DNA from 3 places in the Enterococcus sp. AZ126 genome. Region 3 is predicted to be linked to each of the others. Evidence: riboswitches for the same ligand, from Rfam matches in the RefSeq annotation. Region 3 holds a riboswitch; each other region holds the start of a gene.
What was found. A riboswitch is a leader RNA that binds a small molecule or an ion and turns the genes downstream of it on or off. The one in region 3 is predicted to bind magnesium.
Positions count from the first base shown of each region.

Region 1: linked by a shared signal. The riboswitch ahead of IGI43_RS02795 (MgtC/SapB family protein) and the one ahead of IGI43_RS04125 (LCP family protein) in region 3 are both predicted to bind magnesium.
Region 2: linked by a shared signal. The riboswitch ahead of IGI43_RS03005 (phosphatase PAP2/LCP family protein) and the one ahead of IGI43_RS04125 (LCP family protein) in region 3 are both predicted to bind magnesium.

Region 1 is NZ_JBIOSB010000001.1:572,981-575,188, forward strand. It holds gene IGI43_RS02790 (GNAT family N-acetyltransferase) at 1-288, opposite strand, end outside; gene IGI43_RS02795 (MgtC/SapB family protein) at 318-983, opposite strand; M-box (ykoK) riboswitch at 1,173-1,343, opposite strand; gene IGI43_RS02800 (hypothetical protein) at 1,487-1,957, opposite strand; gene dnaI (primosomal protein DnaI) at 2,205-2,208, opposite strand, start outside.
Region 2 is NZ_JBIOSB010000001.1:618,629-620,836, reverse strand. It holds gene IGI43_RS03010 (ABC transporter ATP-binding protein) at 1-737, shown strand, start outside; M-box (ykoK) riboswitch at 909-1,075, shown strand; gene IGI43_RS03005 (phosphatase PAP2/LCP family protein) at 1,320-2,208, shown strand, end outside.
Region 3 is NZ_JBIOSB010000001.1:837,185-839,392, forward strand. It holds gene budA (acetolactate decarboxylase) at 1-136, opposite strand, end outside; M-box (ykoK) riboswitch at 825-994, shown strand; gene IGI43_RS04125 (LCP family protein) at 1,290-2,208, shown strand, end outside.

The DNA of each region.
Region 1 (2,208 bases), 260 kb from region 3:
CGCGATTTTTTCTGCAAATTCAAGTAATTGTTTTCCGATACCAAATCCTTGATACTGATCATCTATCGCCACTTGTTTAATTTGCGCTATTGCCTTGCTGCTTTTAAAAAGAAGTAAGGTTCCTACAACTTTTCCATCAATCAATGCAGCCATATGGATATCCTGCTCTTCATTTACAGGTAATTCTTTGATCCATTCTTTCCCCGCGCTCGTTTTGAGGAACTTATTTCTTAATAAAATTCCTTTCCAATATTCTTCACTGTTCCAATCGATAATTTTGACAGTCACTGTTTTACCATGATAATTCCTCCGTTCTTTTAATTGCTCATTTGATTAATTTCTATGACTTCTGATAGTTGGGATAATTCGGAAATAATTGTATTCACTGCGAGCGTCCCATTTCTTGCAGCTTCGATTTCTAAAAATAGCCTTACTTTTTTACCAGCCAAATCAGTACAAGAAAATTTTGTAAAGGTTAGGCAATAATTATCCAATAACTGAATAATTTCTGTTCTAAGCATCACTTCACTTGTATTACTAGTAATCACTGATAGGTAATGAATCGAATCGGCTTGTTCTTCTTGTCTTTGAACAGTTAAGTCATCCATTTTGAATGATAGGTTTCTTAATAAAATATTGACTAACATTAAAACAATAGAACAGATCACCCCTTCGATCACAAATCCCGCGCCAATCAAACTTCCGACTGCTGCGGAACACCATAAAGTTGCTGCAGTATTGATCCCAGTCACACTAAATCCTTCTCGTAAAATCACACCCCCAGCAAGAAAACCTATACCACTTACGACTTGAGCCGCAATTCGCGTCGGACTGCTGTCATCTTGAATTAAACCGGATAATGAAACGAATTGACTTGAGCCAAACGTTACTAACGTCATTGTTCTCATTCCAGCTAGTTTTTTTCGCCACTGTCTTTCTACGCCAATGATCATTCCAGCAAATATACTAGCGATAATATTGATTAAAAATTCATTGGTTTGCTCCTTCCCTAGATTCGTTTATCGGTGATTGGTTTTTCGCGGACATATTGCTTTTTAGCAAGTACCGTTCATCCTCTACTCTGCTTTTCCAACAGTCGTAGTGATTTAAAGCAAAAAACCTTCCGCCAAAAACTCAGCGGAAGGTCATAAATAAGCGCACAAAAAAAAGCCTGTATGATCTAGTCGTTGAGTTTTGGCACTATACAACGTAAAAAGCAGAGCTTTTAGCTACCTTATGAAAAGCCTTGTAATCGACAATCCCTGTTCTACCCATTGGCATCTCTCGATGTTTTTGGGCAGTAGCCTGTGTTTGTATAGGAGCCTCACCTAACAAATCTATTTAATTAACTTACAGATGAAACTATACCACCGTTTTAAAACAAATGTCAATAGCATTTTATTCATTTTTCTAACAAAAATAAAATAACCAATGTTACAAACGTGCAGCTGCACTATTTATCAACATTGATTATTTTTTAAATTTATTATTTTTTTTCGACATTCACGACTGAATTTCCAGCGACTTGAGGTGGAATCGACATCGTCATCGCAGGTAAGCCAGCTAAAGTAAATTGAATAGTATCCCCAGCTTTAAACTCACTTTCTGTGAGGCCATCAGCCAATTGTTCCTTTGGTACATTTAAAATAACGCCATCATTTTTCATCATATTAATTATTTTTTCTGGGTCTTCAACCACTTCGACGTCTTTTAAAACGAATCGAATCGATTTGTCCACCGTTTCATTTTTCGTAGCATCTTCAACTAAAACTGCGGTAAATATTGATTGCGTTTCGTCTTTGTCTTTAGTATTCAGCGTTTCATCAATCACTTGATCTTTTTGGCTGCTCATTGCTGTTTCTTCACTTCCTTTTGACGAATCTTTTTTATTTTGTGCGCAAGCTCCTAAAGAAATCAGCGTAAATACAGTTAAAACTGCTATTGCGATTTTTTTCATGTTACGTCCTCCAAAAATTGATACTTTATTATAAGCGATAGAATCTACAATCGTCCATCCTCATCATGTATACTTAATAAAAATAAAAAAAATGAAAGGCTAGGACATAGCTCTACGAGTTAGGTCCTAGCCTTAAAAAATCTGAATAAACGGTGGGAACAGAAGTAAAAACTTCGGAAATAAGAGTTAAACACTTCTGTTCCAACCTCACTAAAAACCTGGAGAGAGGATAATCAGTAATATTCCTCTAT
Region 2 (2,208 bases), 220 kb from region 3:
AAGGAATGGTTGACTTTGAACATGTTCGTTTTGGTTACACACCTGATAAAATCATCATCAATGATTTTAGTTCACATGTCGATCCAGGCCAAACAGTTGCCATCGTTGGACCAACTGGAGCTGGTAAAACAACAATGGTTAAATTATTGATGCGTTTTTACGACGTGACTTCTGGTGCGATCAAAATCGATGGACACAATATCAAAGACTTTAACCGTGCAGATTTGCGTAAAAATATTGGGATGGTATTACAAGATACTTGGTTATTTAAAGGAACTATCATGGAAAACCTGCGTTATGGTCGTTTAGATGCAACAGATGAAGAAGTTTATGAAGCGGCCAAAGCTGCACACGTTCATCACTTCATCCAAACATTACCTGGCGGCTATGACATGGAGTTGAATGAAGAATCTTCAAATATCTCTCAAGGTCAAAAACAACTTTTGACCATTGCTCGTGCAATTTTAGCTGACAAACCGATCTTGATACTTGACGAAGCAACATCCTCTGTTGATACAAGAACAGAAGGACTGATTCAAGGTGCGATGAATAACTTAATGGCTGGTCGTACATCATTCGTTATCGCGCATCGTTTATCAACGATCAAAGATGCAGATAAAATTCTTTACATGCAAGACGGTGATATTAAAGAACAAGGAACACATGAAGAATTACTTGCTCAAGATGGCTACTACGCATCACTTTATAACTCACAGTTTGAAGAGGTAGATGAGTAAAATATAGTTAAAAAGAAGCGACGATCAAAACTATTTTGATGTCGTTTCTTTTTATGCAATAGAATGACATTTTCTAAATTCCCTTGGATTTAAATTAAGAAAAAATAAAGACGCTAAAAATAACTTGAAAAAAATGCTTTCTAACGGTATTATTTAGTAAATTAAATAGATAAATAACCTTGTTAGGTGAGGCTCCTATACAAACATAAGCTATTGCGCAGAAACGTCGAAAGACGCCAATGTGTAAAACAGGAATTGTCGAATTAAGGCTTTTCATAAAATAGCTAAGAATTTTCTTTACGTTGTATAGTGCTAAAACTCAGACGATGAGATTGATTGAAAGTCAAACGTCTTAGGAAAAAAATGTTTGGCTTTTTTCTTTTGGTAAATATGGACTTGATTTACTAATTGTGTAACGTCTTATTATCTGCTTGTGTTTTCAAGAGTGTAGTTTGACGAAAAAACGCTGGACTCATGCTTTTATTTGCAAGGCAAGTGAGTTACAGCGTTTTTTATTAGTGTTGTAAATACTGACTTTGAGCTAACAATGTTATTTAATATAAGAATGAAGGGATTTATGACATGTATACGTTGAAAGAAAAAAAAATTACCCCTGCTATTTTGAGTATCTTACTATTTTCAGCATTGACCTTTTTAGTTGTTCAGAATGTTCCATGGTTTAATCAATTAGATGCAGCGATCTATCAATTTAATTGGAAACCAAATGAGACAATGACAACTATTGTAAATTTATTCGCTAAAACTGCGACAATCGGGCCGATTTTTATTATAAGCTTGATAGTAGCATTTACTCTTTGGCGAAAAAAGAAAACATTACTGGCATTTTGGATGATCAGCAATGTTTTCGTGGTGAGTGCATTTGGATTTATATTTAAACATCTGGTGGCTCGACCAAGACCTAATGTGAATCAATTAGCAGAAAGAACCTCTTATAGTTTTCCTAGCGGTCATTCGCTTTTAGCTATGTGTTTGGCGTGTTCAATTATTTTGATTGCACAAACGATTTATCCAAAGCAATACAAAAAGATAAAGATTGCCTTGATCATTTATGTGCTTTTAATTGGATTAAGTCGAATTTATTTAAGAGTTCATTATCCAAGCGATGTGATTGCAGGTTTTTCATTAAGCTTTGCATGGGTGAATCTTTCCTATATTTGTCTTTATAAGTTTTATATCAACAGAGAATTTTCGACATCAGATGCTAAAAAAAGATTTATACAAAGAACGATTTTAGGTGTTCTGACATTCGTGTTACTTATCGTTGCTGGAGCTTCTGCCTATGGAGCTTCCGTATTTAAAAATGTTCAAAAAACAGCCGATAAAATATACCAACCACTGAACCGAGAAACCAAACCTGTAAAACTCGGAAATAGTGAACCTGTTAGTTTTTTACTACTAGGTATCGCAAATGATTCAAAGCGTAAAACGGATTTTCGGGCCAATACGATTA
Region 3 (2,208 bases):
CATCTAAACCTGATAAAGTACCAATCCCAAAATCCCCTTTTTTTAAAATGTTTGCGATTGTCTCAGTCCCATCCATCAAACCTGCCATTAATGCACCCAACGTTCCATGCTGATATAAGACTGCTTCTTCTGTCATTGTTATCCCCTTTCTGTAAAACTGATCTTGTAAAATTGTTTTATAAGCATTTCACTCTTTTTTTAATCGATTGAGATTACAATCATAGTTAAAACTTCTGCATATCTCACAAAATCGACTGGTAAAAGTTCATATCAGAAACACGATGCTTTAATACTTAGTAAATTTATCTCTATTCGCTTCAAAAATGTAACTAGATTGATCATTTATCAACTTTTTTCACCATAATTCCAGCACCTTTTCTGCTTCATTCCACGTTGTGTCACATTCATTTTGAAAACAGATTACATTACGTTTCATCACTCATAAAAATAGAATATTCGTAAAAAATTTAAATAAAAACATTATCTTTTTGATACAGTTTTCAACTCTGTATTATTTTTTATTATAGCACGCCTACTATTTTTTTGTTTACTCATTTGTCTGACACCCATAAGTGAAGATTTAGCTGAAACAATCGTTCCTCTATTCTTTATTTCTATTAACTTTTTTCTTTATATTTAAGAAAGAGTAAAGAATATAGATAGATGTATTTTTTTGGCATATTCACTTTTGTAGCGTGAAACCTCTAGACGATGGGATTTCTAGTTTAAAATAAAAAAAGTCATTATAAAAAAAGCATATTATAAAAAAATTAATATTTATCTCATTGACTTCATTAGAGATATTTACTATATTTAAGACGATCTGAATAACTTGTTAGGTGAGGCTCCTATGGAAACACAGGCTACTGCTCAAAAATGTCGAAAGACAGGAATGGGTAGGACAGGAATTGTCGAATTAAGGCTTTTCACAAAGTAGCTAAAAGCTCTGCTTTTTACGTTTCATAGTGCTAAAACTCAACGATGAGAATGATAAAAGGCTCTTTTTTGTGCTGAAATCAATCCCCTTCGCTGAGTTATTCTAAGCGGAGGTTTTTTGTTTTTGTAAATAATGTTGACAGGATTCTTACTCTTTAAAGGCGGAGAGACAAATCAAAGAAGGACTGTTTTCTTCATTTTATATTATCGATCGTGAAGATTCTTCTTTTATTTTGTGCCTGTTGTTATCCATTATTTTTTAGTCAAAATACCCTTTTTATCCCCCATCTAAATCAATTCCTAATGCCAAGCTTTATTTGATGATCAATTAAAATGATTAGCGAGGAATAAAAATGAAAACAGGAATGAAATTTTTAGTTTGTATACTTCTTTTGGTTCTCTTGATTATTATAGGAGTCGGCAGTTATACAGCAATCAGCTTTCATAATGGGAAAAAAATGGCTCAATCACAGGTAAACAAGAACAAGAATAATGATTTTTCTGGTGATCAGCAGACGAATATGAAAGAAATCACGATTATGATCATAGGTGATGACGGTCGAGAAGATGATGAAGATGGGGGACGCGCTGATACCTTAATGGTCGCCCACTATAACAGTGAAACAAAGCAACCCATATTAATATCAATTATGAGAGATTCTTATGTTTCAATACCGGGACATGGTTTGGAAAAAATCAATGCAGCCTATGCATATGGTGGAGCAGAATTAACGAGAAAAGTGCTTAATGACTCGTTTGGATTACCAATCAATTATTATATTTCAGCTGATTTTAATAATTTCATCCAACTGATCAATGAACTGTATCCAAAAGGCGTTGAAATCGATGCAGAAAAAGAGATCAATTTAGACAATGTCGATATAAAAAAAGGCAAGCAAATCATGGATGGCAACACATTGTTACAATATGCTCGTTTTCGAATGGACGAAGAGGGCGATTTTGGTCGCGTAAGAAGACAGCAACAAGTCATGGATGCTTTGGCTAAACAGTCCAAAGATGCTTTACCTCTAGCACAACTTCCAAAAATTGCTGGTGAAGCTGTTGGCTATTTGGATACAAACATACCTACTAACGTACTTATAGACTTAGCAAAAGATTTTCTTAAAGGGAATGTAAAAAATCTTGAAACATTATCTGTACCAGTTAAAGGGAGCTGGGCATTTAATGACTACACTGATGCCGGAAGTGTATTGGAAGTCGATGAGAAACTAAATGAAGAAGCGATTCATAAATTCTTGAATGATGGAGAAA